3 regions of the Halomonas sp. BN3-1 genome follow, and region 1 is predicted to be linked to each of the others. Evidence: predicted binding sites of a transcription regulator. Region 1 holds the regulator's gene; each other region holds the start of a gene.
The links. The regulator PhoB, encoded in region 1, activates phosphate uptake and scavenging genes when phosphate is short. The targets are predictions, from matches to a motif close to TGTCATANNNNTGTCANA.
Positions count from the first base shown of each region.

Region 2: C9F12_RS13710 (UTRA domain-containing protein) is a predicted target of PhoB. The motif match lies at 4,594-4,611, and genes of this name have one in related genera.
Region 3: C9F12_RS18050 (PhoX family phosphatase) is a predicted target of PhoB. The motif match lies at 5,496-5,513, and genes of this name have one in related genera.

Region 1 is NZ_PYVV01000012.1:36,866-46,767, forward strand. Features, by position in the region: gene recG (ATP-dependent DNA helicase RecG) at 1-2,001, shown strand, start outside; gene C9F12_RS16230 (hypothetical protein) at 2,047-2,403, opposite strand; gene C9F12_RS16235 (HU family DNA-binding protein) at 2,495-2,770, opposite strand; gene C9F12_RS16240 (FAD-dependent oxidoreductase) at 3,113-4,273, opposite strand; gene C9F12_RS16245 (chorismate lyase) at 4,434-5,072, shown strand; gene ubiA (4-hydroxybenzoate octaprenyltransferase) at 5,270-6,163, shown strand; gene phoB (phosphate regulon transcriptional regulator PhoB) at 6,278-6,967, shown strand; gene phoR (phosphate regulon sensor histidine kinase PhoR) at 7,028-8,356, shown strand; gene C9F12_RS16265 (YnfA family protein) at 8,530-8,865, opposite strand; gene cysZ (sulfate transporter CysZ) at 9,020-9,748, opposite strand; gene phoU (phosphate signaling complex protein PhoU) at 9,888-9,902, opposite strand, start outside.
Region 2 is NZ_PYVV01000009.1:120,929-130,830, forward strand. Features, by position in the region: gene C9F12_RS13685 (ABC transporter ATP-binding protein) at 1-668, opposite strand, end outside; gene C9F12_RS13690 (ABC transporter permease) at 665-1,513, opposite strand; gene C9F12_RS13695 (ABC transporter permease subunit) at 1,500-2,333, opposite strand; gene C9F12_RS13700 (alkaline phosphatase family protein) at 2,330-3,199, opposite strand; gene C9F12_RS13705 (ABC transporter substrate-binding protein) at 3,332-4,408, opposite strand; gene C9F12_RS13710 (UTRA domain-containing protein) at 4,727-5,473, shown strand; gene C9F12_RS13715 (LysR substrate-binding domain-containing protein) at 5,511-6,413, opposite strand; gene C9F12_RS13720 (D-cysteine desulfhydrase) at 6,633-7,646, shown strand; gene hisD (histidinol dehydrogenase) at 7,716-9,032, shown strand; gene C9F12_RS13730 (hypothetical protein) at 9,055-9,234, shown strand; gene C9F12_RS13735 (amino acid racemase) at 9,266-9,902, shown strand, end outside.
Region 3 is NZ_PYVV01000014.1:104,896-114,797, forward strand. Features, by position in the region: gene ubiD (4-hydroxy-3-polyprenylbenzoate decarboxylase) at 1-64, shown strand, start outside; gene C9F12_RS18010 (NAD(P)H-flavin reductase) at 61-840, shown strand; gene folM (dihydromonapterin reductase) at 837-1,550, shown strand; gene C9F12_RS22835 (hypothetical protein) at 1,632-1,787, shown strand; gene C9F12_RS22645 (hypothetical protein) at 1,901-2,068, shown strand; gene C9F12_RS18020 (3-deoxy-7-phosphoheptulonate synthase) at 2,384-3,463, shown strand; gene C9F12_RS18025 (hypothetical protein) at 3,560-3,685, opposite strand; gene C9F12_RS18040 (lysozyme-like domain containing protein) at 3,881-4,516, opposite strand; gene C9F12_RS18045 (hypothetical protein) at 4,609-5,370, opposite strand; gene C9F12_RS18050 (PhoX family phosphatase) at 5,655-7,784, shown strand; gene ppk1 (polyphosphate kinase 1) at 8,127-9,902, opposite strand, start outside.

The DNA of each region.
Region 1 (9,902 bases):
GAGCGAATCGAGGACCTGCTGTTTCACCTGCCGTTGCGCTACCAGGACCGCACCCGGATCACCCCCATCGCCACCCTGCGGGGGGGACACGAGGCGGTGGTCGAGGGTGAGGTATCCGCCGCCGACGTGGTCCGCGGTCGCCGCCGCAGCCTGCTGGTACGACTGCGTGACGGCAGCGGCATCCTCAGCCTGCGCTTCTTCCACTTCTCGCCGGCGCAGCAGCAGCAGTTTCGTCCCGGCGTGCGGGTACGCGCCTTTGGCGAGGCCCGCGCCGGCGCGACCGGTCTGGAGATCTACCACCCGGAATATCGTCTGATCGGTGGCAGTGAACCGCCGGTGGAAGACCACCTGACACCGATCTACCCCACCACCGAGGGGCTTGCCCAGGCACGTCTGCGGGCGCTGATCGATCAGGCCATGACGCTGCTCGAAGAGACCCCCGAGGCGCTGCCGGACTACCTGCCGGAAAACCTGCGTCAGCGCTTCGGCCTGGCCTCGCTGCACGATAGCCTCGCCACCCTGCACCATCCGCCCCCCGACAGCGACGTCGAGGCGCTAAGCGACGGGCATCACCCGGCCACCCGGCGATTGGCCATGGAAGAGCTGCTGGCCCACCAGTTGAGCCTGCGCGAGGTGCGCCTGCGCATTCAGTCGGACGGCGCGCCGGAGCTGCCCAGCGGTCGCAGCCTGAAGACTCGCTTTCTGGCCCAGCTGCCGTTTTCGTTGACCGGCGCCCAGCGTCGCGTGCTCGACGAGATCGGAGCCGACCTGGCCAGGCCCGCGCCAATGCTGCGTCTGGTCCAGGGCGACGTCGGTTCGGGCAAGACCGTGGTGGCGGCGATGGCGGCACTGACGGCCATCGCCGGCGGCTGCCAGGCCGCCATCATGGCCCCCACCGAACTGCTGGCCGAGCAGCACTACCGCGCCTTCCGCGACTGGTTTGCGCCGCTGGACATCGACGTGGCCTGGCTGTCGGGCAAGCTCAAGGGCAAGGCGCGCCTGGACACCAAGGCCGCCATCGCCGACGGTCGAGCGCGCATGATCGTCGGCACCCACGCCATCTTCCAGGATGATGTGGTGTTCTCTCGTCTGGGCCTGGCGATCATCGACGAACAGCACCGTTTTGGCGTGCATCAGCGTCTGGCGCTACGCGAGAAGGGCGAACAGGGCGGGCTGACGCCCCACCAGCTGGTGATGACCGCCACCCCGATTCCTCGCACCCTGGCGATGAGCGCCTACGCCGACCTGGACGTCTCGGTGATCGATGAGCTGCCGCCCGGGCGTACCCCGGTGACCACCGCTGTGGTGCCGGACGAACGCCGGCCCGAGGTGATTCAGCGCATCCGCTCGGCCTGCGACGAGGGCCGCCAGGCCTACTGGGTCTGCACCCTGATCGAGGAGTCCGAGGCGATGACCTGCCAGGCAGCCGAGGTGACCCACGAGGAGCTGACCGAGGCTCTGCCGGGCCTGGCCGTCGGCCTGGTCCACGGGCGCATGAAGGCGGCCGAGAAGGCCGAGACGATGGCCGCCTTCAAGAGCGGCGAGCTGGACCTGCTGGTTGCCACTACGGTCATCGAGGTCGGTGTCGACGTGCCCAACGCCAGCCTGATGATCATCGAGAACCCCGAACGTCTGGGGCTATCGCAGCTGCATCAGCTGCGTGGCCGGGTGGGGCGCGGCAGTACCGAGAGCTACTGCGTGCTGCTCTACCATCCGCCGCTGTCGGAGTCCTCCAAACAGCGCCTGTCGGTCATGCGCGAGACCACCGACGGCTTCCGCATCGCCGAGCGGGACCTCGAGATTCGTGGCCCCGGAGAGGTGCTGGGCACCCGCCAGACGGGGCTGGCCCAGATGAAGATCGCCGACCTGGAGCGTGATGCCGACCTGTTGCCGCGCATCACTCCACTGGCCGATGCCCTGCTCGAGCAGGCAGCGGAGGCCAGCAGGCCACTGATCAGGCGCTGGCTGGGCGAGGAAGCCGGCCGCTATGGCCAGGTGTGAACCGGGTGTGGGCCAGGTGTGGGCCGGGTATGAATCAGGTGTGCCTCACAGGTGCTTGAGCAGACGCTGCAGCCGATCAAGATCCTGGGCGTCGCCCACCAGTCGCAGCTGGCCGGCCATCATGGCATCGAGGAAGGTGCGCTGGGAGGGGCGCCGGAGTACCTTGATCGCGGTCTGACTGTCCTGGAAGCGTAGTTCCAGATCGAGATCCACCGGCAGTCCGCGCTGACTCTCGATCCCCGTGGGACGCATGCGATAGTGGCGCGCGATGGACAGATCTTCGGTGGCGATGCCCCAGTCGAGCCCACCCCGGTCTTGCAGACGTTCGCAGAATCGCGCCTTGCGCTTGAAGGCCCGCTTGAGCATGACGCCCAGCAGCCACAGCATCAGTCTCAGGGTCATGTTGCCTCACCGGTCGACGGGTAGGCGCGGCCCGCTACCGGGCCGCGATATCGATCCACCGCCTGGAGGACAGGCGGTGGTAGTCGTCACCTCAGCGGGCGACTGCGTCCTTGAGCCCCTTGCCGGGCTTGAAGGCGACTGTCTTGCTGGCGGGAATCTTCAGCGGCTGGCCCGTCTGAGGGTTCTTGCCGGTGCGGGCGGCACGCTCGCGCACGGTGAAGGTGCCGAAGCCGATCAACGACACGTCCTGGCCGGAAGACACGCTACCGGTGATTTCGTCGAGGATGACGTTCAACACCTGGCTGGCCTTGTCCTTGGATAGATCGGCACGCTCGGCAATCGCCGCGGCGAGTTCTGGCTTGCGCATACAGCCCTCCTGGTTTGGCTTGATACTCCGGTGCCGTGACACCGGCATCATTGTTATGGAAACACTGTCCGAGTGTCCACACGGGCAGTCCCCGGCCCTGCGCCGTGACAACAGGATCGTTGACCACGACGATGAACATCACGGTGCGCTCAGCGCTTCCTGACTGTCTTTCGACTAGCGAGAGCCACCGCCGACGGGACCTTGCCTCTTCCATCGGTACGAAACCGGCGATACGACACCGGCCAGCCACACGTCGTGGCGGTCGTCCCCGATAGAATTGCCCTGCCTCGGTGGCACCTTCAACGACGGCTGTATCGCGTACAACCCGCGCCGTTGACGAACCTAGCCTAGCAACGGCGGTGCCGCCCGCGCCAGTTCGACTTTCCGACGAACGCATTTTCCCGTCAACGCAAAGCCCTGCAGACGCCCTTCGTCATCCTCGGCCAGGGCGCTGATATCCTCGCCGTCGGCCTCGATTCGCCAATGCACCTTGTCGGTCATCGGCGGCAGCGCCACCACCGGCAGCAGCGGCGTCTTGACCAGCACCGGCCAGGGCCCGTAGCGCACCTGGGTGGGACGACCACACAGGGTCGCAGCCAGCGCCTTGGCCGAAGCCTGCAGCGGCTGCACGTACATGGCATTGACACCGTCCACCGAGGCCACATCACCCAGCGCATGAACACGAGGATCGGAGCTTTTAAGATAGCGGTCGACGGCGATGGCATCATTATCTGTCGCGATACCGGCCTCTCGCGCCAGCCGAGAGCGCGGCTTCAGACCGGTGGCCACCAGCACCATATCCGCCTCCAGCTCATGGCCGTCGTCGAGGTGCACACCGATGTCACCACCGGCACCTTCGAGCCTGCTCACCAGACGGCCATGGATGACGTCGATGCCGGCCTCGATGAAGGCCTGGCTCAGGGTCTGACCCAGCCGCCGGGGCAGCAACCTGGGCAGCAACGAGGGTTCAGGGCCGACCAGGCAGACGCGATGACCACCGGCGTGCAGATCGTTGGCAAATTCACAGCCGACCAGTCCGAGGCCGACGATGGCCACCCGAGCCGGGCGCCCCAGCGCCTCGAGGCCTGCCGAAAAACGCCGATAGTCGTCGAGATCATTGATCGAGAACACCCGTCCGGCCAGGGCATCGGGAATCTCGAAGGGCGCCACGGGGCTGGCACCGGTGGCAATCACCAGATCCGACCAGGGCAGGCGTTCCTGGCCCAGGCTCAGGGTGCGCGACGCCAGATCGATGGCATCGACCCTGGTGTGGGGACGTACCACCGCGCCCAGTTGATCGGCCAGTTCCAGCGCCGAGCGCGCGGCCAGCCGGTCCGCCGCCAGGCCCTTGGCGAAGCCGGTGGACAGCAGCGGTTTGGAATAGTCATCGCCTGAGTCGGCGCTGATCAGGGTGATCGGTCGGTGGGCGTCCAGCGCCCGCACCTGGCGTGCCAGGCCTATGCCCGCCATGCCGGTACCGATGATGGTCAAGGGTCCTTGCATCGCTTCCTTCGACTCTGCCGACGACCGCCGGGCGGTCGCTGTTGAAGCTGGGCCGGCCCGTACGGGGCCACACCAGCGGGTGAGTGCTGGGCCACATGGTACACTATGCGCCGACCGACCGGAGCACCGCCTCCGGTGACGACAGCCCTGCCGAGGCCGCATGACACAGCTTCCTTCCACATTCCGCTCCCTGGGGGAGCGCTCGGGGTCCGGACCGGGTAATCCCGCGCCAGCCACAGCCTCTTCGCCGAATGCCGACGCGGCCGATATCGTCGACCCCGGCTGGGTGTCGCTGGCCTCCGGTGGCATCGCGGTGCCCGCTGACTGGCACGCCTGGCTGGCCTCGCGGGACTCCCTGACAGAACGCCTGATCGAGGCGGCAGGCGCCGGGCACTTTCGCGTACGCCTGCTGGCGGAGGCCAAGGGCCTGCCGTGGCCGGACGAGGCTCGCGTGCTGGGTCTGGCCAGCGACGAGCAGGCCTGGCTGCGCGAGGTCGCCCTGTGCGTGGACGAGGAGCCCTGGGTGGTGGCGCGCAGCGTGGCGCCGATCGTCGAGCGTCACGACGCTCCCTTCGAAGGCCTCGGCGAGACCTCTCTCGGCAGCTGGCTGTTTCGCCAGCCCGATCTCGAGCGCAGCGCCATTCAGATCGGCCGTAACTCGAGGCCGATCCACGGCTATACCGGGCTATGGCAACGCCGCTCGGTATTTCGTCACAGCGGCTGGGTGCTGCTGGTGCAGGAGAGCTTTATGCCGGCCATGGGCCGGGCGTTGTCGCTGTCGGCCTCTGCCACCGGCTGACTAGCTGTCGCTCACCGGCCGTCACCCCGCCATCGCCCTTCCGTCGCCACCTTCGGAGCGAGCCGCCTGGCTGGTCATGGCGGTCGGCTCGCGCTAGGCTGCGCCAAGGCTTCTCGGCGATGTTTCTCCGAGGAGCGACTGTTGCCCGGCTAACGCCTCATTTTCGCCTGACCTGCGCCAGAGCATGAGAGAGACCGATGGATCGTTCGCTGCTGCGTCCCCCTGGATACCTGAACCGAATTCCCGACTTTCTGGCGCTGATGCGTCTGGACCGCCCCATCGGTACCTGGCTGTTGATGTGGCCGACCCTGTGGGCGCTGTGGGTGGCCTCCGAGGGCATTCCGGCCCGTGACACCCTGCTGATCTTCGTCGCCGGCGTCTACCTGATGCGGGCGGCGGGCTGCGTGGTCAACGACTACGCCGATCGCCACTTCGATGGCCACGTCAAACGCACCAAGAACCGACCGCTGGCCACCGGCCGCATCAGTGAGCGGGAGGCCAAGGTGCTGTTCGTGTGCCTGCTGGGATCGGCCTTCGCGCTGGTCTGGCTGACCAACGGCTTTACCGTGTGGCTGTCGTTGATCGGAGCGGTGCTGGCCGCCAGCTATCCCTTCATGAAACGCTACACCCACTTCCCCCAGGTGGTGCTGGGCGCAGCCTTCTCCTGGGCCATTCCGATGGCCTTCGGCGCGGTGCTCGGCGAAGTCCCGATGGTCGCCTGGCTGCTGTTTACCGCCAACGTGCTGTGGACCGTGGCCTACGACACCGAATACGCCATGGTCGACCGCGACGACGACCTCAAGATCGGCATCAAGTCCACCGCGGTACTGTTCGGCCGCTGGGACACCCGCATCATTGCGCTATTGCAGCTGGCTACCCTGGGGCTGCTGGCCTGGGCCGGCAGCCTGCTGGCGCTGGGCGGCTTCTTCTGGCTCGGCTGGCTGGCCATGGGCGCGACCTTTGTCCACCAGCAGCGGCTGATCAAGAGCCGTGACCGCGACCGTTGCTTCCAGGCCTTTCTCAACAACCACTGGTCGGGCCTATTGCTGTTCGCCGGACTCGGACTGAGCCTCTATCCCTCCCTCGGGTGAGGGAAATGCCCGTCTCGGTCGCTCGACAATGGATACAATGTCATCTAATTGTCACATTGACGTGGTGTCATTTGTCACCGTCGAGTGTAAGACCCTGACCAAGAGGCTCCCGGGATGACCGCCAAGACCGTACTGATCGTCGATGACGAAGCCCCGATCCGCGAAATGATCGCGGTGGCGCTGGAAATGGCCGACTACCGGGTGCTCGAGGCGGACAATGCTCAGGCCGCCCACGCCATCATCGTCGATGACCAGCCAGACCTGCTGCTGCTGGACTGGATGATGCCGGGCACCAGCGGCATCGAACTGGCCCGCCGGCTCAAGCGCGAGGAAACCACCGCAGAGCTGCCGATCATCCTGCTCACCGCCAAGGGTGAGGAGGACAACAAGATCCAGGGCCTCGAAGCCGGCGCCGACGACTACATCACCAAGCCATTCTCGCCGCGAGAACTGGTGGCCCGCCTCAAGGCCGTGCTGCGACGCGCCACTCCGCGGGGCGTCGAGGACCCGGTGGAGGTGGAAGGCCTCAAGCTCGACCCGGTCAGCCATCGCGTCAGCGTCGACGGCAAGTCACTGGACATGGGCCCCACCGAATATCGCCTGCTGCAGTTCTTCATGACCCACCAGGAGCGCGCCTACACCCGTGGCCAGTTGCTCGATCAGGTCTGGGGTGGCAACGTCTACGTGGAAGAACGTACCGTCGACGTGCATATCCGCCGCCTGCGCAAGGCCCTGGGGGAACCCCATCAGCAACTGATCCAGACCGTACGCGGTACCGGTTATCGCTTTTCGGCCAAGGTCTGAGCGAGCCATCGACGCAACGCAGCACCAGGAGGGATGAGGTGAACGGAGCCGAGAACTGACGTGGGTCGTCTGTGGAGACGAGAAGTCTGGCGCCTGGCCGTGCTGGTGGGTCTCGGCGCCTTGCTGGGCTGGCCGTTCTCGCTGTCCAGCGTAGGCATCGGCCTGGGCCTGGCGCTTGGGCTCAGCTATCACCTGCGCAACCTGCACGCGATGCACGACTGGCTGACCCACCGCCCCCAGCAGGAACCTCCCACCGCCAGTGGCCTGTGGGGCGAGCTGTTCGATCGCCTCTATCGCTACCAGAAAGGCCAGCGGATCACTCAGCGCCGCCTGCGCTCGACCCTCCAGCGTATCCAGGAGTCGTCCGAGGCGATGCGCGACAGCGTGGTGATGCTCGATCGCCACGGCGACCTGGAGTGGTGGAACAGCTCCGCCGAGCGCATGCTCGGCCTGAAGCCGGCGCTGGACCGCGGCCAGCACATCACCAACCTGCTGCGCGACCCGCGCTTCGTCGGCTACTTCAATGCCCGTGACTACCGCGAACCGCTGAGCCTGCCCTCCCCCATCGACGAGAACATGATCCTGCAGTTCCAGATCACCCTGTACGGTGACGATGAACGCCTGGTCATGGCCCGCGATATCACCCGTCTGCATCGCCTGGAACAGATGCGCCGCGACTTCGTCGCCAACGTCTCCCACGAGCTGCGCACGCCGTTGACCGTGCTCACCGGCTACCTGGAGACCTACAGCGACATGGCCGGCATGCTGCCGGAGCGCCTGGGCAAGGGGGTCGCCCAGATGCAGAGCCAGACGCGCCGCATGCAGAATCTGGTCAACGACCTGCTGCTGCTGTCACGACTCGAGAACGACCAGGGCGGCAGCGACCACGTTCGCCTCGACCCCACCACCCTGCTGCAGGCGGTAAAGCGCGACGCCGAGGCATTGTCAGGCGGCCGCCAGCAGATCGAGGTGGTCGTCGAAGAATCGCGCAGTCTCACCGGCAGCGAGAAGGAGATGCACAGCGCGGTCTCCAACCTGGCCTTCAATGCGGTGCGCTACGCCGGTGACGGCGCCCATATCACGCTACGCTGGCGTGCCTACGGCGAAGGCGCCTGCCTTGAGGTGGAAGACGACGGCGAAGGCATCGATCCGAGGCACCTGCCACGCCTTACCGAACGCTTCTACCGGGTCGACAAGGGCCGCAGCACCGCCACCGGCGGTACCGGCCTGGGGCTTGCCATCGTCAAGCATGTGCTGCTGCGCCACGAGGCACGCCTGGATATCGACTCCCGACTCGGCGAGGGCGCAACCTTCCGCTGCATCTTTCCCTCGAGCCGGCTGGCAGCGGCCGACCCGGTGGCGCTCGGCCGCGCCGGCGCTGTGCACTAGGGCTTGTCTGAAAAGTGCCTGCGCTCGGTAATACGGCGTCAAAATCGGATCAAAATGCTCATTTACACCCCGTAAACTGCGCTTTCTCACCGATTTTTGCCTTGTCTAACCTTCGCTCGTCGACTTTTCGGACAGCGCCTAGGCCCCGCCAGAACGAACCGAGCGTGCTCCCATCAGCTCCTGGGCCCCAGCAGGATGACCGCGGCACCCACCAGACACAGCGCGCCCCCGATCAGGTCCCAGCGATCCGGCAGGCGCTGCTCGACCCACCACAGCCAGCCCAGTGACGCCACGATGTAGACGCCCCCGTAAGCGGCAAAGGCACGCCCGGCGTAGTCGGCATCGATCTGACTGAGCAGCCAGGCGAAGGCCACCAGACTCGCCACCGCAGGTAACAACCACCATGCCGAGGCGTCATCTCGCCACCAGCGCCACACCGCAAAGCAACCGGCGATCTCGGCCAGCGCCGCCGCGATATAGAGCAAAAGACTAGGCAACAGCGCCGTCATGGCCACTCCCTGCTTTCCCCTTTTAACGCCTCACCATTATCGGCAGCGCCGACAGTGCTGCTCAACGCCGTACAACCATCGACAACAGCGCCGACAATGCTGCTCAACGCCTTACAACCAACAACAGCGCCGATAGCGGTACTCAAACTGCTGCTCAACGCCTTACCACCGGCAACTGCCGATAGTGCTGATCCCACATCAGCACCGCGCCGGCCACGGCCCCGGGGATCAGAAACAGGTTGGCCAGCGGGATCCAGGTGATCAAGGTCACCAGGCCACCGAAGCTGAGACTCGGCCACCAGCGCGCCGACAGGCGCTTGCGCATATCGGCGAAGCTGACCTTGTTGTTATCCATCGGGTAGTCGAGGTAGGTGATCGCCATGACCCAGGCGCTGAAGGCCGCCCACAACAGCGGCGCGATCAGGTTGACCACCGGAATCCAGCTCAGGATAAACAGCCCGATCATGCGCGGCAGGATATAGGCCAGCTTCAACAGCTCCCTGCCCAGGGCGTCGAGACCGGTCTTGAGCCAGCCCCGGTCGTCGATGGGCTCGCGGCCGGTCAGCTCGACCTCGGCCCGGGCCGCCAGGAAGCCGTAGAAGGGGGCGGCGATCAGGTGGGTAACCAGGGTAAAGCTGAAGAACACGATCAGCACGAGGCTGACCACAAACAACGGCCAGATCAGCCAGTCGAGCCATTCCAGCCAGCTCGGCACCATGGCCATCCAGCTATCGAGCCAGCCACCGAACTCACCGAGCACGTAGCTGAGCATGCCGGCGTAGACCAGCAGGTTGACCAGAATGGGAAGAAACACATAACGACGCAGGCCCTGGCTATAGACCAGGCGGGTTCCGCGGCGGACCGCCTCGAGGGCATTCAGCATGACATCGATCCTTGGCAGTGGCTGAAGATGACAGTGCCCCAACGACATCGGGCCATCGTCTCGACGATGGCCCGATGCTCAGAGTGCAGGCAACGACCCTGACGGGGCCGGCCTATTGACGCCGCTCAGGGCGTCGAGGTCAAGACGTGCTGCT
Region 2 (9,902 bases), on a different contig from region 1:
AGGCCGAGGGTCTTCTGAATCTCGCGGATCTGGTCGCGCAGATGTCGACGAATGCGGGCGTCCAGCGCCGATAGCGGCTCGTCCATCAGCAGTACCTTGGGTTCCACCACCAGCGAGCGTGCCAGTGCCACCCGCTGGCATTGCCCGCCCGACAGCTGGTGGGGGAACTTGTGCGCCTGGTCCTGCATCTCGACCAGGCGCAGCACCTCGTCAACCCGGCGTGCACGCTCGTCACCGGGGACCTTCTGCATGCGCAGGCCGAAGGCGACGTTGTCGGCGACCTTGAGGTTGGGAAACAGCGCATAGTGCTGAAACACCATGCCGACTCCACGTCGCTGGGGCGGCAGGCGGGTGATCTCGTCACCGCCGATGTGGATGCTGCCGGCGTCCAGCGAGGTCAGCCCAGCGATGGCCCGCAACAGGGTCGACTTGCCGCAGCCGGACGGCCCCAGCAGGGTGATGAACTCGCCATGCGCGATATCGGCGTCGATGTCGGCGAACACCGAGGTTTCGCCGAAGCGCTTGGCCAGCCCCTTCAGCGAGACCGCGTTGCCGCTTTCCTGGTGGCCTGGCGCTGACGGGGTCGTGGTCTGGACCGAGGTCGAGAAACTGGACGGGACCGTGGACGGGGCGGCGCGCTGGGTGGCAGGTGTGGTGGCAGCCATCATCGTGTGGCCTCCGTGATGGTGTGCTCGGCCTGGCGATTGCCCAGCCAGGTCAGGATCAGGGTAAAGGCGAACAGGGTGATCACCAGGGCGCTGGTGAAGTGGCCGCTGGCGCCGCGCATATTGTTGAGGTAGACCTGCAGCGTCTCGAAGCGGGTGCCCACCAGCATGTTGGCGAAGACGAACTCGCCGACCAGGAACGAAAACGACAGGAAGATGGCGATCTGCACCCCGCCACGCAGGTTGGGCAGGATGACCAGAAAGAAGGCCTTCATCGGCCCGGCACCCAGCAGCTGGGCGGCGTCCATCAGGCTTTGCACGTCCACCGCACGCAGGCTGTTGGCGATGGCGCGGTACATGAACGGCAGCACGATGGTGAAGTAGGTGGGAATCAGGATCCAGGGGGTGCCCACCAGCGGCAGCGGGCCGCCGGCGTAGAGCTTGAGTAGCCCCACCGAGGACACCACCGGGGGCACCGCGAAGGGCATCAGGATCAGGGTGTTCATCCAGCGGTCCAGCCACGGATAGCGGGTGTGGGCCAGCAGGGCCACCGGCATCACCAGTACCAGCGACAGCGCCAGGGCACCCACGGCGACAGCCAGCGACCGGGCGAAGGCCGCCACAAAGCGCGGGGTGGTCCATAGCTCCACGAACCAGGCCAGGGTCAGACCATCGGGGACCAGAGTTGCGCCCCAGCGGGTGGCCAGGGCGTAACCCAGGGTCGCCACCAGCGGCAGGGCCAGCACCGCGAAGACGCTGCCGACGATCCAGGCGTAGGGATTGAAGGTCGCCGACAGCGGCGCTGCGGTCGGGCCCTTGTGAGCCGGCAGGGTCTCAGCGTGAGCCATGCTGTGCACTCCTTCTCAACAGCCACTGCTGGACCAGGGTGACCAGCACCAGCAGCAGCACCAGGATCAACGCCAGGGCGCTTGCCAGGTTGGGCTCGAGGAACAGGTCGCCGGCCACCAGGTTGGCGATACGAATGGTCATCAGGTTGTAGCTGGTGTTGACCAGCGCGTAGACGGTGGCGTAGGCGCCCATGGCGTTGGCGAACAGTACCGTGAAGGTGCCGGCCAGGGCCGGCCACAGCACCGGCAGGCCGATGCGCTGCCAGTAGGCGATGCGCCCGGCGCCGAGCAGGCTGGCGGCATCACGCCATTCGGCCTTGAGGCCGGCGAAGGCCGGGAACAGCAGCAGGATGCCCAGCGGAATCTGGAACCAGGTGTAGATGACGATCAGCCCGCCGGTGGAGTAAAGACGCACGTCCTCGATGATGCCGAGTCGTTGAAGCGCCAGGGTCAGCACGCCGTTGGCCCCCAGCAGGATGATGAAGGCGAAGGCCAGCGGCACGCCGGCAAAGTTGGAGGTCATGTTGGTGAAGGCGATCATCGCTCGCCTCAGGCGTCCGCCGGAACGCACCAGGGCGTGGCAGGTCAGGGTGGCGATGACCAGGCCGATGGCGCTGGACACCAGCGAGATGGTCAGGCTCTTCCAGATCGCCTGGCGGAAGAACGCCGACTGGGCGATCTCCTGAAAGTGGCCAAGGCCCCAGTCGCCGTTGACGTTGAAGGCACTGATCGCGACCCAGGCCATCGGCGCCAGCTGGAAGGCGGTGAATATCACGGCGAAAGGCACAAGCCACAGCCAGGCCGGTAGTGGCGCCTTCACGAGCCGGCCTCCTCGTTGCAGGTGGCGTTCGCGGTGGATGCGACGCTGGCAGTGTTGGTCGCGGCCAACAGCTCGGGGTGCCAGGGCTTGTCGTGGGAGAGCCCGAGGACGCTTGCCAGGGTGCCGCACAGGTGGGTCTGGCGGATGACCCGTCCGGCGGGGTCGGCAAAGGCATCGCCGAACAGCCACAGCGGCACCCGGCGTTCTTCTTCCAGCAGGCCCGAGTGGGAGCGATCGGCGTTCATGCCATGGTCGGCGGTGATCATCACCTGGCAGCCGTCGGCCAGCCAGCGTGGCAGGTAGTCGGCCAGGGCGATGTCGGCGTGGCGGGCGGCGTTTCTGTACTGGGGCGAGTCGCCGCCGTGACGATGGCCGGTGTCGTCGATGTTCATGCTGTGAACCAGCAGGAAGTCGGGCGCGTGGCGTTGCCTCAGGGCCTCGGCGTCGCTGAACAGGTGGTCATCCGGATAGTGGTCCTGCCAGTAGAAGATGCCGGCCTGGATGGCCGCCGCCGGATCGTCGAGAAAACGATCGCGGGTGCGCTCGAAGGGTGCCTTGACGTAGAGCTCACTGACCCAGTGATAGGCCGCCGCTGCGGTGGCAAGGCCCTGGCCGCGGGCCAGGTCGAACAGGCTGGTGCCATGGGACCGGCGCACGATGTCGTTGTGCACTACCCCGGAGTCCACTGGGCGATCGCCGGTCAGCAGGCACTCGTAGAGCGGCCGAGACATGGCCGGCAGCTCGCAGTCGAGGTGGGTGGTGTAGCCGCGTCCGGCCTCCACCAGGGCGCTCAAGTGGCCCATGGCGTGATGGCCGACGGCGTGATTGAGGCCGTCCAGCACCACCAGTATGACGGGTCTGGTCATGATGACTCCCGGCCGCGCGGCAATACAGGGCGCGGCGCTGTCGCGATAAGACGTGGAATGCGCTGAAGACAGGCCCCTTGGGCACTGTCTTCAGCGGTCGATCGTTGTAGCGGGGCTGTCCTCAGCGCTTGATCACTGCTGGTGGATCAGCACCTCGGACTGCCACTGGCGCGGCAGCACCTTGGCGCTCTGTTCCCAGGCGGCAAAGTCCTGGATCGGGCGGGCGCTGGCGTACTGCTCGTTGGGCAGCAGCTTGGCGGCGATGTCGTCCGGCAGGGTCAGGTGCTCGGCGCGGATCGGGCGAGCGTAGCCCTCGGCCAGGTTGAACTGCCCTTCGTCGGACAGGATGTACTCACGGGCCAGCTTGGCGGCGTTGGGGTGCTGGGCGTGGGTGTTGATGATGGTGGCGTAGCCGGAGGTCACCGAAGCGTCCGAGGGGATCACCACCTCGAAGGCGTCACGGTCGATCTGGTCGCGGTAGTTCAAGGCGTTGAAGTCCCACAGCAGGGCCACTTCCACTTCGCCCTTCTCCAGGTTGGCGATGGACACGTCGGCCAGCGACAGTCGGCCCTGCTCGGCCAGTTCGGCGAACAGCTCGAGGCCCGGGGCCAGATTGCCCTCGTCGCCACCGGCGGCGTAGGCGGCGGCGAGTACCGCATTGTTGGCCTGGGAAGCCTGGCCCACGGCGCCCACCGATACCGAGTAGTCACCCTCGCGCAGGTCGGCGAAGGAACTCGGGCGCTGGTCCTCTTCCACCAGGTTCTTGTTGATCATCAGCGCAATGGTGCCGGTGTAGCCGAGCATCCAATGGCCATCTTCGTCCTTGGCCCAGTCGGGGATCTCGTCCCAGGTGGTGGGCTTGTAGGGCTGGGTCACCCCCTGCTGCACCGCGATCGGTCCGAAGGCGAAGCCGACGTCACCGATATCGGCGGTGGCGTTCTCGCCCTCGGCCTTGAACTTGGCGACTTCCTCGGCGGAGCTCATGTCGGTATCGGTGTGCGCCAGGCCGTAGACGCTTTCCAGGTCGGCCCAGGTGTCCTTCCAGTTGGCCCAGGTGTCGGGCATGCCGACGCTGTCGACGCGGCCTTCCTGCTTGGCGGCCTCGATCAGTGACTCAAGCTCGGCGGTGTTTGCCTGGGCGGCGGTGGACAGCAGGCCAACGCAGGCCAGGGCGGTCAGGGTCGGGTAACGCAGAGAAGTGACGATCACGGGAGGGTCTCCGGGTCAGGGGCGTGAAGTCGACGGAAACCGATGCGCCTTTCTGGTCTAGATCAGTTTCCGTTGACGATCACCCTAAGGAGCTAGCGTGACAGCCTCGTGTCAGTTGCGTGGCAGTCTCGTCTCAGTTCATATGAGCTACGTAAAGGACGAAAAAACCCGACTCGTTCGAGTACTGTCATCGCGTTGTCACCGGCTTGCCACTAGACTGCTGAAACTACGTTGAACCTTCTTTGGTCTATACCAAAAAGCTGGACGCCGCCGGATACTGCCCGGCGGCGATCCTGGTCAGAGCTTCGAGAGTCCGCCTTGCCTACTGTCCCTGACGACACCTCGCACGACGCCTCACCCGCCCATCGCCTGCGCGAGCGTCTTGCGCCCTTGCTGAGCCTGGCCTCGACACGGGGCGATCGCCGTCTGCCCAGCGAGCGAGACATGATGGTGCGCCTCCAGACCACCCGCATCACCCTGCGTGAGGCACTCAATGAGCTGGAGGCGGAGGGCTGCGTGTATCGCGAGAATCGGCGCGGCTGGTTCGTGTCGCCGCCACGGCTACGCTACGACCTGCTGGCCTGCCTGCCGTTTCACGAGATGGTGCGATCCCAGCAGCGCAGCGCCCGAACCCTGTTGATCAGTGCCGAGGAAGTGATCGCGCCCGTCACGGTCGCCCGCCGGCTGGGACTCGCCGAAGGCGAGCGCGTCTACCGCATCTGTCGTGCCCGGCTGGTGGATGAACGCCGGGTGCTCTACGTGGAACATCATCTGTTGCCGCGCTGCTTTCCCGCCATCCTGGAGTTCGATCTGGCGCGGGAATCGCTGACCGAACTCTACCGCCGCGAGTACGGCATCCGGGTCGGGCGGGTCAGCTACGAGCTTGGCACCTGTGTACTTTCCAGCGACGCCGCCAGCGCACTCAACGCGGTACGCGGCAGCCCCGCCCAGCGCATCACCCGCATCAACCACGACCAGAACGGCCGTGCCATCGACTGTGACGACGAGTACTGGCGCCATGACGCCATCGAGCTGACGCTTTCCGCCGCCCCTCAGGGAGTTTGAGGTGCGAGATCGAGGGGCTTCGAACGGCAGGGGAGTGCTAGACCGCGGGAGGGCGTTCTTCCAGCAGGTGCCACAGAGGCGCTGCCACCGCTGCTTCGTCGCGATGGCGATAGCAGGCCACTTCCAGAGAGGGGCCGCCGAGGATTTCCTGCAAGGAAATAAGTTTACCGCTCTCTAGGTCTTCCTCGATCAACCCGTGGGGCAGCCAACCGATGCCGAGCCCGGCCAGGGCGAGTTGGCGAATGCCGATGGTGAAGGCGGTCTCGCAGACCAGCTCGATCTCGTAGTGGCGCTGGGCATCGAGCAGGTAAGGCGTCGCCAGGGCCTGGCCAAGAAAGCTGTCCGGATCGTAGCCGATCAAGGGCAGTCGTTGACCTTCCTCGAGTTCGTGCATGAGACCACCGTGATGATCCGATGCGCACACTGGCAACAGCCGTTCAACGCCCAGTGACAGCCGCTCGACGCTGTCGCTGCCGCTGAACAGGGGAGCCCCTTCCAGCTCTGAACACAGCAACAGGTCGGCCTTGCCTTGCTCGAAGTCGTGGATGCACTGGCTGCGGTCGGACGAGGTGATCTGCAGTCCCACCTCAGGCGCGTGATGACGCAGGTGGCGCAACAGGCGCGGCAGGTAGCTGACGGTCAGGGTGTGCTGGGTGGTCAGAATGGCCCTGGGCCCCTGGCGGGCATCGCTTCTAAGACGACTGCGCATGGCGTAAAGGCGTGCCAGCCACTCTCGCAACTGGGGCTCGTACGCCCGCGCGTGGGCGGTCAACTCCAGGCGCGAGGCGCTGCGATCGATCAGCGCCACCCCCAGCCATTCTTCCAGCTGGCGGATGCGGCGCGAGAATGCCGGCTGGGTGACGTGGCGCCGTTCGGCCGCCTGGGAAAAGGTGCCCGCTTCGATAAGCTCGAGAAAATCCTCTATCCATTCGATCTTCATTGGTGTTTTGGTCTGCCTTAGTGGGTGGCGGCCGGGGCTAAGCAGTGGCTATGCAAAAATTTAACAGCTGGCGAGCAACTTGGCATTGGTCTCATGTTCCAGGCGAGGCTTAACTTGGAAGCGATCGCTCGAGGGCAGGCCTTCAGGCCTGCTGTGTCTTTCGACGTAGGTCGTCAAGAGAGCACGCCAATGCCAACAATGACTCGCCTGGAGGCCCGTATGCACCTGTCCCGTTTTCCCCGTGTCCGTCTCGGCCATATGCCCACTCCGCTGGAGCCCATGGACAACCTGAGCAAGCTGCTCGGCGGTCCGCGGCTGTGGATCAAACGCGACGACTGCACCGGCCTGTCCACCGGGGGCAACAAGACCCGCAAGCTTGAATTCCTGATGGCCGACGCCCTGGAACAGGGTGCCGACACCATCATCACCCAGGGCGCCACCCAGTCCAACCATGCCCGCCAGACCGTGGCCGCCGCCTGCAAGCTGGGGCTCGAGTGCCACATCCTGCTGGAAGACCGCACCGGCAGCGAGGACCCCAACTACAACTACAACGGCAACGTCTTCCTTGATCAGCTCCACGGCGCCAGCGTCGAGAAGCGCCCGGGCGGTGCCGACATGGCCGCCGAGATGGAAGGCCTGGCCGATCGTCTGAAGAGTGAAGGCAAGAAGCCCTACATCATCCCCGGCGGCGGCTCCAACGAGATCGGCGCCCTGGGCTACGTCAATGCCGCCCTTGAACTGCTGGCCCAGGCCAACGACATGGGCCTGCGCATCGATCATCTGGTCCACGCCACCGGCAGCGCCGGCACCCAGGCGGGCCTGGTCACCGGTCTCAGCGCCTGTAACGCCGGCATCCCGGTGCTCGGCATCGGCGTTCGCGCGCCGAAGGACAAGCAGGAAGCCAACGTCTTTGCCCTGGCCCAGAAGACCGAAGCCAAGCTTGGCCTTTCCGGCATCGTCAGCCGCGACCAGGTGGTCGCCAACTGCGACTACGTGGGTGAGGGCTACGGTGTGCCCACCGACAGCATGATCGAGGCGGTCACCCTGCTGGCCCGTCACGAAGGGATCCTGCTGGACCCGGTTTACTCCGGCAAGGGCATGGCGGGGCTGATCGACCTGATCCGCCAGGGCCACTTCAAGCAGGATGAGAACGTCGTCTTCCTGCACACCGGCGGCGCCGTTGCGCTGTTCGGCTATCCCGATGCCTTCGACTTCCCCGACTACAAGGGATGAGTCCGGCGTAATCCAGGGTAGGCGTCCGCTGAGTTAGGGCGCCCTCGACGACGTTATTCGGAGACAACAATGACCATTCGGCATCTCAAGAAGGCGGAGGCTGCCGCTGGCGTCGCCGCCGAAGACCAGCGCGTGACGGAAGCGGTGCGTGGCATGCTCGAGGATATTCGTGCCCGTGGCGAGTCGGCCGTGCGCGAATACGCCGAGAAGTTTGACGGCTGGACCGGCGACTTTGTGTTGAGCGACGACAAGCGGCGTCAGTTGATCGACAGCGTGCCCCAGTCGGTCAAGGACGACATCGACTTCGCCCACCGCCAGATCCGCCGTTTTGCCGAGGCCCAGCGTGACAGCCTGACCTCCTTCGAGATCGAGACCGAAGAGGGCGTGCTGCTCGGTCAGCGTATCCTGCCGGTACACAGCGCCGGCTGCTATGTGCCGGGCGGCCGCTACGCCCACGCCGCCTCGGCGCTGATGAGCGTGGCTACCGCCAAGGCCGCCGGTGTCGAACACGTGGTGGCCTGTTCGCCGCCCCGGGGCGACAGCATCAACCCGGCGGTGGCCTACGCCATGCATGTGGCCGGCGCCGACATGATCCTCGAGATGGGCGGCGTCCACGCCATGGCCAGCATGGCCTTCGGTCTGTTCGGTGGCCGCGAGGCCGACATCCTGGTCGGTCCCGGCAACGCCTACGTAGCCGAAGCCAAGCGCCTGCTGTTCGGTGAAGTGGGTATCGATGTGTTTGCCGGCCCCACCGAGTCGGCGATCATCGCCGACGAATCTGCCGACCCGATGACCATCGCCGTCGATCTGGTGTCCCAGGCCGAGCACGGCCCGAATTCACCGGTGTGGCTGTTCAGCACCAGCGAAGCGATCGCCCGCGAAGTGATGGAGATTCTGCCGAAAGTCGCTGACGACATGCCCAACGCGGATATCGTTCACGCTGCCTGGCGCGACTTCGGTGAGGTCATCGTGGGCGACAGCCGCGAGGAGATCGTCGCGATCAGCGATCAGTACGCCTGCGAGCACCTGCAGGTGCTGTGCGAGGATCTGGACTGGTGGAAGCAGCATCTGAGCAACTATGGCTCGCTGTTTCTGGGTGAGGGCAGCACCGTCACCCACGGTGACAAGTGCTCCGGTACCAACCACATCCTGCCGACCAGGCGCGCCGGGCGTTACTCCGGTGGACTCAATGTCCACAAGTTCATGAAGGTGCTGACCACCCAGCAGTTGAGCGTCGAGGCCAATCTGACCTTCAGCGCGGTGGGATCCCGGATTTCCCGCACCGAGGGCATGGAAGGCCACGCCCGGGCCTGTGACTGGCGTCTGGCCAAGTACTTCCCCGAGCAGGAGTGGGATTTCCCTGTTCACCGTCAGGCTCGTTACTGAGTCGCCAGCGGAGGAGCCAGCCATGCGCCGTTTTGCCAAATCCTTCACCCGGCAGGAAGCTATCTCTGACGACGCCATCGCCTCGGCGGTGGCCGTGCTCCAGAGCGGTCGCCTGCATCGCTACAACCTGGCCGAAGGCGAGGCCGGTGAAACCGCCCTGCTGGAGTCCGAGTTCGCCGCGAGCCTGGGCGTCGGCTGCTGATACCGGTCATCACTCGTCAAAAGGACCCGTTATGACGCTTTCCACCGATAACTCCGCAACCATCGCCGACCACACGATGGTCGGTGTGCTGGGCGGCATGGGACCGGACGCCACGGTGGCCTTCATGCAGAAGGTCATCGAGGTGACGCCCGGCGAGGACGATATCGACCACGTGCATATGCTGGTCGACAACAATCCCAAGGTGCCATCACGCATCAAGGCGCTGATCGACGGCGACGGCGAGTCACCGGCGCCTGCCATCGCCGCCATGGCCAGACGCCTCGAGCAGGCAGGCTGCGATTTTCTGGTCATGCCCTGCAATACCGCCCACTACTACTGGTCGGCCGCCCAGCAGGCGGTGGACATTCCGGTGTGGCATATCGTCGAGCGCACCCTGGACCGGGTCGCCGCCGAGATGCCAGGGGCCAGGGTGGGCATGCTGTGCTCGCCGGCGCTTCGCAAGATTGGCCTGTACGAGGGCTTCATCGAGCCAAGGGGGCTGTCGTTGGTCTATCCCGACAACGAGGATCGCGTGCTCGACGTGATTCGAGCGGTCAAGCGTGGTGCCGGGCGCGCGCCCGGCACCCACGCGGCCTTCATCGAGGCCGCCCATGACGTCCAGGCACGTGGTGCCGACGTGCTGGTCCTGGCCTGCACTGAGCTTTCGG
Region 3 (9,902 bases), on a different contig from region 1:
GGTCAGCGAGCGCTGGGACGAATTCGACATTCCTCTCCCCGACAGCAACAAGAGGTCGACATGACGGCAAGGACCCTGACCTGCCAGGTCATCGAGGTCGAGGACCTCACCCCTGACGTGTTTCGCGTGATTCTGGAAGGACGCGCCGAGGCCATGGCCCATGCCCCGGGCCAGTACCTGGAAATGTGCCTGGACGATGACTGCTGGGTGCCCTTTTCCATCGCCAGCCGCCATCGTGACGATGGGCGACTCGAGCTGCATATTCAGCACTGGCCCGAACGCTCCAACTCGGCCCAGCTCAGGGCCATGCTGGTCGAGGCCCAGCACCTGACCGTGCGTCTGCCGGGGGGCGACTGCGTGCTGGATGGTGAAAGCGATCGTCCGCTGACGCTGATCGCCGCCGGTACCGGCTTCGCCCAGATGAAGGCGATCGTCGAGGCGGCGCTCCACGCCAACCCCGGGCGCTCCATCAGCCTGTGGTGGGCGGCCAAGGAACGCCGTGATCTGTACGCCGAGAGCCTGGCCCGGCAGTGGGTCGCCGAGTCCGATAAGGTCAGCTTCCACGCGGTCTGCGAGGAAGGCTTCGAGCAAGGCTTCGCCGACGAGCGGGTGCACGCCCATCATGGCCGTATCGACGCCGCACTCGCCGCCGAGCTTGGCGATGTGTCGGGCCACGACGTCTATCTGTCGGGCTCGCCCGGCATGGTCTATGCCTGTGTCGACGTGCTCGCCTCGCTGGGGCTGGACCCGTCACGGGTGTTCTCGGACGTCTTCGCCTACGCGCCACGCGACCCTCTGGTGCCGGTGGTCGGTAGCCTGGTCGGGGAAAAGCAGTCATGAGCGCGTCGCCGATCCTGATTACCGGTGGCGCCCAGCGTCTGGGGCGTCACTGCGCCGAGCGCCTGGTACAGGACGGCCAGCCGGTGATCATCAGCTATCGCCGCGAGCGCCCGGAGCTCGAGGCCATGCGCGAGCGCGGCATCGTCACCCTCCAGGCGGACTTCTCCAGCGAAGACGGCATCCTCGACTTCCTGGAGCGGCTCAAGAGCGAGACCGGATCGCTTCGCGCCATCGTCCACAACGCCAGCGACTGGGCACCGGACAGCGATGGCGAGGATGCCGGGGCCGCCTTCGAGCGGCTGTTCCGTATCCATATGCTGGCGCCTTACCTGATCAACCTCCACGCCAAGCCCTTGCTCGACGCCTGTAGCGAGCCCCAGCGGGACATCGTCCACATGACCGACTATGTGGTGCAGAAGGGCTCGCGCAAGCACGCCGCCTACGCCGCCACCAAGGCCGGGCTCGACAATCTGACGCTGTCCTTCGCCGCGCGCTATGCCCCAGAGATCCAGGTCAACGCCATTGCACCCGCGCTGATCATGCTCAATCAGGGCGATGACGAGGACTATGCCGCCAAGGCCAGGGCCAAGTCGGCGATGGACATGGTGCCGGGGCCCGGGGTCATCTACCAGAGCCTGCGCTACCTGCTCGACAACCGCTATGTGACCGGCACGACCCTGGCCGTGGACGGTGGCCGCCACCTGCGCTGAATCGCCGGCGGACTCGCCTGACCCGAGGAATCCCCCTAGACTCTGGATGACCCTGACAACAACATCACAAGGAGGCGACCCATGGCCCATCACGACGACGACCTGCATGGCGACAGCTCTCACGACGGCTTTCATGACGAAAGCGGATTCCTGACGATCTTTCTCGGCCTGGTAGTGATGGTCGGCATGACCTGTCTGCCGGCGACCATCGGCTGGGTGCAACTGGCGACAGGCTAGCCAGGGGCGTCAGCAGACCATGGTCGACGGCACGGCGCTTTTCCTGCCCGTGCACAGGGGTTGCCATTTGCTCCGGCGCGGGGCAGGATGAAACAAGATTCGAGGAGACACCGATGACCGATCACGCAAACCCGACCCGACCCCGACCCGATGGCAGCGACAGCGCCCTCGTCGGTGCTGTCTTGGGTTCGGATTGTGTGCATGCGGACGCGGTGTCCTTTTATTGGCCCAGCTTTTCCTGGTATTGGTTTGATACCGGGGCGCTGGTGCGCGAGGCCTGATCCAAGTATCTGGCACTCGCGAGGCGCTCCCCCCCAGGGCCGCCTCCCAGAACCCCCGGACGGCTGCCCGTCCGGGGGTTCCTTGTTTGTGTGGCCAGACGTTTTCACTCAGTAGCACTCACCTGCGAAAGGCAGGCAACCGGAGCAATGACATGACCGCATATCGACTCTTCGCCAGCACCATTTCCCATGGCTATGCCTATGGCGATAGCTGGCGATTTATCGACGCGCGGTCGGCCCAACTGGCCACCTCCGACCGTGAGCGCCTCGGTGGTCGACGCACCCAACGATGTACGACCACACGGAGCTGATACCATGACCGCCAGCCTTTCGCTTGCCACCGCCGACCTCAACGCTGCCGCGACGCAAGAGACCGCCCCCCAGATGACCCTGCCGACCCCGCAGGCGCTCAAGCGCCAGTGCCCACTCGGGACGACCCTGAGCGATCGCGTCGACGCTCAGCGTCAGCAGATCCGTGACATTCTCGAGGGTCGTGATGATCGCCTGCTGGCGGTGGTCGGGCCCTGTTCGATCCATGACCCCAGGTCGGCGCTTGAATACGCCCGGCGTCTGGCCTCCCTGGCCGACAGCATCCGTGATCGAGTGCTGGTGGTGATGCGGGTGTACGTCGAGAAGCCCCGCACCACCGTGGGCTGGAAGGGCCTGGCCTATGACCCGGACCTGGATGGCAAGGGCGACATGGCGCGTGGGCTCGAGCTGTCACGCCAGCTGATGCGCGAGATCGTCGAGCTGGGCCTGCCGGTGGCCACCGAGATCCTGCAGCCGATGATCGCTCCTTACCTTGAGGACCTGCTGGCCTGGGTCGCGATCGGCGCACGCACCACCGAATCCCAGCTGCATCGCGAGATGGCCAGTGGCATCGGCGCGGTGGTCGGCTTCAAGAACGCCACCAGCGGCGACGTCCAGGTGGCACTGGACGCCATGCGCTCGGCCGCCCACCCCCACCAGCACTTCGCGGTGGGCGAGCAGGGGCAGCCGGTCATGCGCGAGACCGCCGGCAACCCCTACACCCATGTGGTGCTGCGGGGCGGTCACGGTGAGCCCAACTACGGGGTCGATGCGGTCGCCGCGGCTAGAAAAGCGCTGATCGGCGCCGGCCTGCCGCCACGGCTGATGGTGGACTGCAGCCACGCCAATGCGCGCAAGGACCATCGCCGCCAGAGTGAGGTCCTGCTTGAGGTGCTGGCCCAGCGCCTGGCCGGTGACACCTCGCTGATCGGGGTGATGCTCGAAAGCCACCTGAACGAGGGCAAGCAGCCGCTGGAGCCCGGCAAGTTGCGCTACGGTGTCTCGGTCACCGACGCCTGCATCGGCTGGGAGACCACCGAACACCTGTTGAGCCTGGCTGCCGAGCGCCTCGCCCAGCAGGGTTGAGCCCGACGATGCGAACGAACCAGACCAGAGGCCCTTTCGGGCCTCTGGTCGTTTATGTCCGGCGTAACTGGCTCGCGCCGTGGGTGGGGACGTGACTCAGCGGCAGAAGGGCCATACCTGATAGAAGCTGTCGCAGCGGAATTCCGCCTCGCAGGCTGCCAGTTGGCTGCGGTAGCGGGAAGCATAGTGGATGGCCACCTGACTCAGCGGCAGAAGGGCCATACCTGATAGAAGCTGTCGCAGCGGAATTTCGCCTCGCAGGCCGCCAGTTGGCTGCGGTAGCGGGAAGCATGGTGGGTGGCCACCTGACTCAGCGGCAGAAGGGCCATACCTGATAGAAGCTGTCGCAGCGGAATTCCGCCTCGCAGGCCGCCAGTTGGCTGCGGTAGCGGGAAGCATGGTGGGAGGCCACCTGACTCAGCGGCAGAAGGGCCATACCTGATAGAAGCTGTCGCAGCGGAATTCCGCCTCGCAGGCCGCCAGTTGGCCGCGGTAGCGGGAAGCTGTGCTGGCCACCTCCCGCGCCGCGCGTTGCACCGCCGGCTTGGCGCGATAGCTGCCGCGCTGATAGCCGCCCTGGCCTTCGTGGTAGGCCAGGTACAGGTGCTCGGGGTTGGACAGTGACACCCCCGTCATGCGCCGCGTGCGGGCGTTGTACCAGCCGATGAAGTCGGTGGCGTCGTCCATGTCGGTGCGACTGGCGAACAGCCCGCCGGCGGCGTCATCGTATTCGCCCCATACCGGATCCTGGGCCTGGGCATAGCCGTAGGCCGAGGACGGGCGCGTCCACGGAATGAAGCCCAGTAGTTTGGTACGTGGCGGCCTGACGTGGCTGCGAAACGACGACTCGCGCTTGATGAAGGCCATCTGGGTCCAGGGGGGCGTGCCCCACTTTTCATAGGAGGCCTGGGTGGCGTCGTACCAGTCCGGCTGCTGGCGAAAGATCTCGCACAGATTGTCCTGATGGCTCGGCGGCGCCGGGGCGAAGGCGGCGCAGCCGTTGAGGGTAACAAGCGCCGCGGCAAGCACCGTAGTGAGTAGAGCAGACCGCATCCTTGGCATGGCCCGTTTCACAACATTTTCCCGTTCAGTGATATCGCCCCCAGTATGCCCTCCCGTGCACTTCCGGACCATCCTTGCACGTCTTAGACGGGCTCGGGTTCTCTCTGCCTGGGTTGGCCTCCACCTCCGATGTCCGAGGGCACCAGTGGCAGGTCCTCGGGCAGGTGGCGGGCACAGAAGTCCAGGCAGTCGAGGCCGTTGACGGCCTGGGGGGCCAGTGGACAATTCCATGGCGACTCGCGCAGCACTTCCGGAAGAAGGTCGCTCAGATCCTCCATGTCCTGACTCTTGGGCCAGCACAGCCAGCGCTCCCGTTCAGGGGTCTCGGGGTGGCGCCACTTCAGCATCCAGTCGTCGCCCCAGGGCAGTACGCCCAGGGTGTCGGGTTCGGGCGGCGGCAGACCCTGGAAGGCGCTGGCCCACCAGCGGGGCGAGAGGTGATGGCGTCCCAGGCGTCGGCTGCACTGGGCCAGCAGGGTACGCTGAACCACCATGACATCCAGGGCGCTGTCATCGCGATAGAGTACATGGAGCGCGAGAGTGTGCGGTATTACGCAAAGCTCCCGCTCAACCAGTTCATCCAGTGACTCCCTGCTGTCGACCTCCTCGGCCAGGGCGCCGTCCAGCGTTACCAGGGTGACCGATTGTGGAGGTATGACGAGACAACAGGGAAGTGCCTGGTCGAGGAATGAAAGCGATTGGACATTGGCGGCGCTGCCCCGGTCGAGGCTCTGTTGATCGACACAGTGGACCCAGTACCAACGAGGCTCGGGATCTTCGTCGGCTGAAGGGGCGCGTTGGGGCATAAGAAGTATGCGCTGATGTCGGTGTCCCAGATTCCACATGGTTCTGGTCCTGTCGATAGCGATTGTTGGTGCACTGTGTCGACGAGCAAAGCCATTTTCTTTCACCAACTGTTACTCTTTTTACAATAGCGCTACTTCCTGTGCTCTGCTTCAACCTCGTCTATCGTCATACGAGTGTCATCTGGACTACCTAGTGTTGTCGGCGGACCGCTGGCGCCCCTGTGATCGACTTTCCCTCCGATACCCGAGGCCGGCAACAGTGACTGGCACCGACAGCCCACGCCTTGACGGCGAACAGAGGGCTGCAAGAAGAGGACTGCGCAATGAGCAAGGAAATTGAAGATCATCGTCTATTGAACCCCAGCCGAAACGAACCCTTCTCCTCGGTGCTCGACCGTCGTCTTTCCCGGCGAGCGGTGATGAAGGGGGGCATGGGCATGGCGGCCATGACCATGCTGGGAAGCTTTGGTCTCTCGGCCTTCGCCAACGAGCCGTCGTCAGGGATGGCCAAGACGCCGCTGGCGCTGGCCTTCGAGTCGATTGCCGGTTCGCGCAGCGACGCCGTGGTGGTGCCGCCGGGCTATACCGCCCAGGTGCTGGTGCCCTGGGGTACGCCGCTTGACGACAGCGCGCCCGAATGGAGCGAAGATCTGACGATGACGCCCCAGGCCCAGGCGGCCAGCGTCGGCATGCATCACGACGGCATGCATCCTTTCGCGCTGGATGAGAGCACGGCCTCCGAGCGCTTCCTGCTGGTGATGAACAACGAATACATCGACGAGAACGCGCTGTGGGCGCCCCAGGGCGGCCCTACCAACATGACCGAAGGCAAGCGTCCGGCGGACGAGGTGCGCACCGAGATCAACGCCCACGGGGTGACCGTGGTCGAGGTGAAGAAGGACGCCGATGGTCGCTGGAGCCACGTCAAGGGTTCCGCCCATAACCGTCGCTACACCAGCGCCACCCCGATGCACCTGTCAGGGCCGGTGGCGGGCAGCGACTACGTCAAGACCAGGTATTCCCCGGGCGGCACCCAGGCCCGCGGCACCAACAATAACTGTGCCCACGGCTACACGCCCTGGGGAACTTACCTCACCTGCGAGGAGAACTGGCCGGCCTACTTCGTCAAGAACGAAGGCCGTACCCTGGACGATGACCGACTTGGTATCGCCAGCGGGCGCGGACGCTACGGCTGGGAGACCGCCGCGGGCGATGACAGCGAACGCGACGACGAATTTACCCGTCTGATCGGCGACCCCGTCGCCGACGACGCCAGCGGTGACTACCGCAACGAGCCGCGTCAGTTCGGCTATATCGTCGAGATCGACCCCTATACCGGCAGGCAGGCGATCAAGCGCACGGCGCTGGGCCGCTTCCGCCACGAGGGGTGCTGGCCGGGCAAGCTGGTAGCAGGCGAGCCGGTGGTGTTCTACTCCGGTCACGACTCGCGCAACGAGTACATCTACAAGTTTGTCTCCGAGGCGGCCTGGGACCCGGCGGATGCCATCGCTCCTGGCGCCGAGGCCGACCGCCTGGCGATCGGTGACAAGTACATGGACAGCGGCACCCTGTACGTCGCTCGCTTCAACGCCGATGGCAGCGGCGAGTGGCTGCCGCTGACGCCGGACGCCACCACCCAGGATGGCCGTACCCTGGCCGAGGCGCTCGAACTCGACGCCGATGACCTGGCCGGGGTGATCATCCACACCTGTGACGCCGCCGACCTGATGGGTGCCACGCCGATGGATCGCCCGGAGTGGGGCGCGGTGGACCCGTCCACCGGCGAGGTCTACATGACCTTGACCAACAACTCGAAGCGTACCGAAGACGGCACCGAGGCGACCCTGACCGGCGACGGCGACAACATCACCGCGCTGGGCAACGGCTACGCCACGGCACCGGTCAATGCGGCCAACCCGCGGGCGAACAACGAGGCCGGTCAGATCATCCGCTGGCGCGAGGGCAGCGACGCCACCGCCTTCGACTGGGAGGTATTCGTGTTCGGTGCCGCGGCCAGTGACCAGAACAACCTGTCCGGGCTGACCGCCGACAACGAATTCGCCAGTCCCGATGGGCTCTACTTCGATGAGCGCGGCGACGGCCAGGGCATCCTGTGGATCCAGACCGACAACGGCTACGAGGGCGTTACCGAGAGCACCAATGACCAGGTGCTGGCGGTCGTGCCGGCGGAGCTCGAGCGTGCCGATGGTGCCGCCGCAGTGATCTCCGGGGCCAACCAGGACAAGCTCAAGCGTTTCTGCGTGGGCCCCAACGGCTGCGAGGTCACCGGCATCTTCCCCACGCCGGACAAGACCGCGCTGTTTATCAATATCCAGCATCCGGGCAATTGGCCGGCCAGTGACGACGCGACCCAGGCGCCTGATGCCAGCGTGCGCCCGCGCGCCGCCACGGTGGTGATCCAGCGCGAAGACGGCGGCCAGATCGGCGTCTAGGACGTGTCCGAAAGGTGTCGGCTTGCGTCGGCCTTTCGGGCAACCTCCAGGGGCGTTCTCTACGTCTGACGTCTTGCGCCGCCCCAGCACCCCGGCTCCCTTTTCAGGGAGCCGGGGTGTTTTTTCTAGGGTCTGGGTGTCCAGGGCTGGATGATCGGCAGCCTGAAGCGGGAGGCGGTTGGTCCGGGGACCGCTTGGGTCGGCCAAGGCGCGGGCCAAGCGGCGCCCGGCAGCCGTCAGGACACATGACGACAACATGAAGAAGCCCCTCGCCAGCGTCGCTGGCGAGGGGCCTGGGTGGTGTTGCCGGTGCGTCTGTGGCGCTTTAACGCGCCGCTTTACTCAAGCCCGGGCGGCGTAGGCGTACAGCAGCGTTTCCTGGGCGGAGATCGGTGCGGCCTCGCCCGGATCCTGCTTGATGTAGGTGCCGTCGGCCTGCAGCAGCCAGCTCTGGCAGTTGTCGACCAGATAGGTCTCGAGGTCCTTGCGCACCCGGGCGGCGAGCTTCTTGTCGAGCAGCGGGAAGCAGGTCTCGACCCGATGGAACATGTTGCGCGCCATGAAGTCCGCGCTGGAGCCCCATATCTCGGGCTTGCCGTCGTTGTGGAAGTGGAACACCCGGGTGTGTTCAAGGAAGCGACCGATCACCGAGCGCACCCGGATATTCTCGGAGATGCCGGGCAGGCCAGGGCGCAGGCAGCACATGCCGCGGATGATCAGGTCGCACTCGACGCCGGCCTGGGAGGCGCGGTAGAGCGCCTGGATCAGCTTGGGTTCGGTTAGTGAGTTGCACTTGACGATGATATGGGCGCGCTTGCCCTTGCGCGCGTAGCTTGCCTCCCGCTCGATCATTTCGACGACCCGTTCGTGCAGGGTGAAGGGGGCGTGCAGCAGCTTCTCGATCTGGCGGGTGCGGCCCATGCCGGACAGTTGCTGGAACACCTTGTGCACGTCGGCGCACAGCACAGGGTCCGCGGTGAGCAGGCTGTAGTCGGTGTAGAGCTTGGCCGTCTTGGAGTGATAGTTGCCGGTGCCGAGGTGAGCGTAGTGGCGCAGCGCGCCCTTCTCGCGGCGCACGATGTGCATCATCTTGGCGTGGGTCTTGTAGGCCATCACCCCGTAGATGACGATGGCGCCGGCCTCCTGCAGGCGCGAGGCCAGCGCCAGGTTGTCGGCTTCGTCGAAGCGGGCGCGCAGTTCGATGACCACGGTCACTTCCTTGCCTTGGCCGGCGGCCTCGACCAGGGCGTTGACGATGGGTGAGTCGGCACCAGTGCGATACAGGGTCTGCTTGATCGCCAGCACGTCGGGGTCGCGGGCGGCCTCGCGCAGCAGGTCCTCCACCGGGGTGAACGACTGGAAGGGGTGATGCAGCAGGATGTCGCCTTCCTGCATCGACTGCATGATGGAGTTGGGTTGCTTGACCTGCTTGGGCACGCCGGGGGTAAAGGAGCGGTACATCAGATCGGGCCGGTCGGCGTCACCCAGTACCGACATCATGCGGGTCAGGTTGACCGGGCCATTGACCCGATAGAGGTCACTGGGTTCGAGCTGGAACTGCTTGATCAGGAAGTCGGAAAGCTCCTCGGGGCAGTTGTCGGCCACCTCCAGGCGCACGCCGCTGCCGTAGCGCCGGGCCAGCAACTCGCCGCGCAGGGCCGAGGCCAGGTCCGAGACTTCTTCGGGATCCACTGTCATGTCGGCGTTGCGGGTAAGACGGAACTGGTAGCAGCCCTTGACCTTCATCCCCGGGAACACCTCGTCGGCGTGGGCGTGGATCATCGACGACAGGAACAGGTACTCGGTGAAGCCTTCCTCGCACAGCTCTTCCGGCAGCGCGATGACCCGGGGCAGCGAACGTGGCGCCGGCAGGATGGCGAGGCCGCCCTCGCGGCCGAAGGCGTCCTTGCCCTCGAGCTCGACGATGAAGTTGAGGCTCTTGTTGACCAGCCGCGGGAAGGGGTGCGAGGGGTCCAGCCCGATGGGGCTGACCACCGGGATGATCTCGGTGGAGAAGTAATCATGGACCCACTTGCGCTGCTGCTTGGTCCAGTCGCCACGCCGACGGAAGCGGATGTTGTGGGCTTCCATGGCAGGGATCAGCTGCTCGTTGAGGAT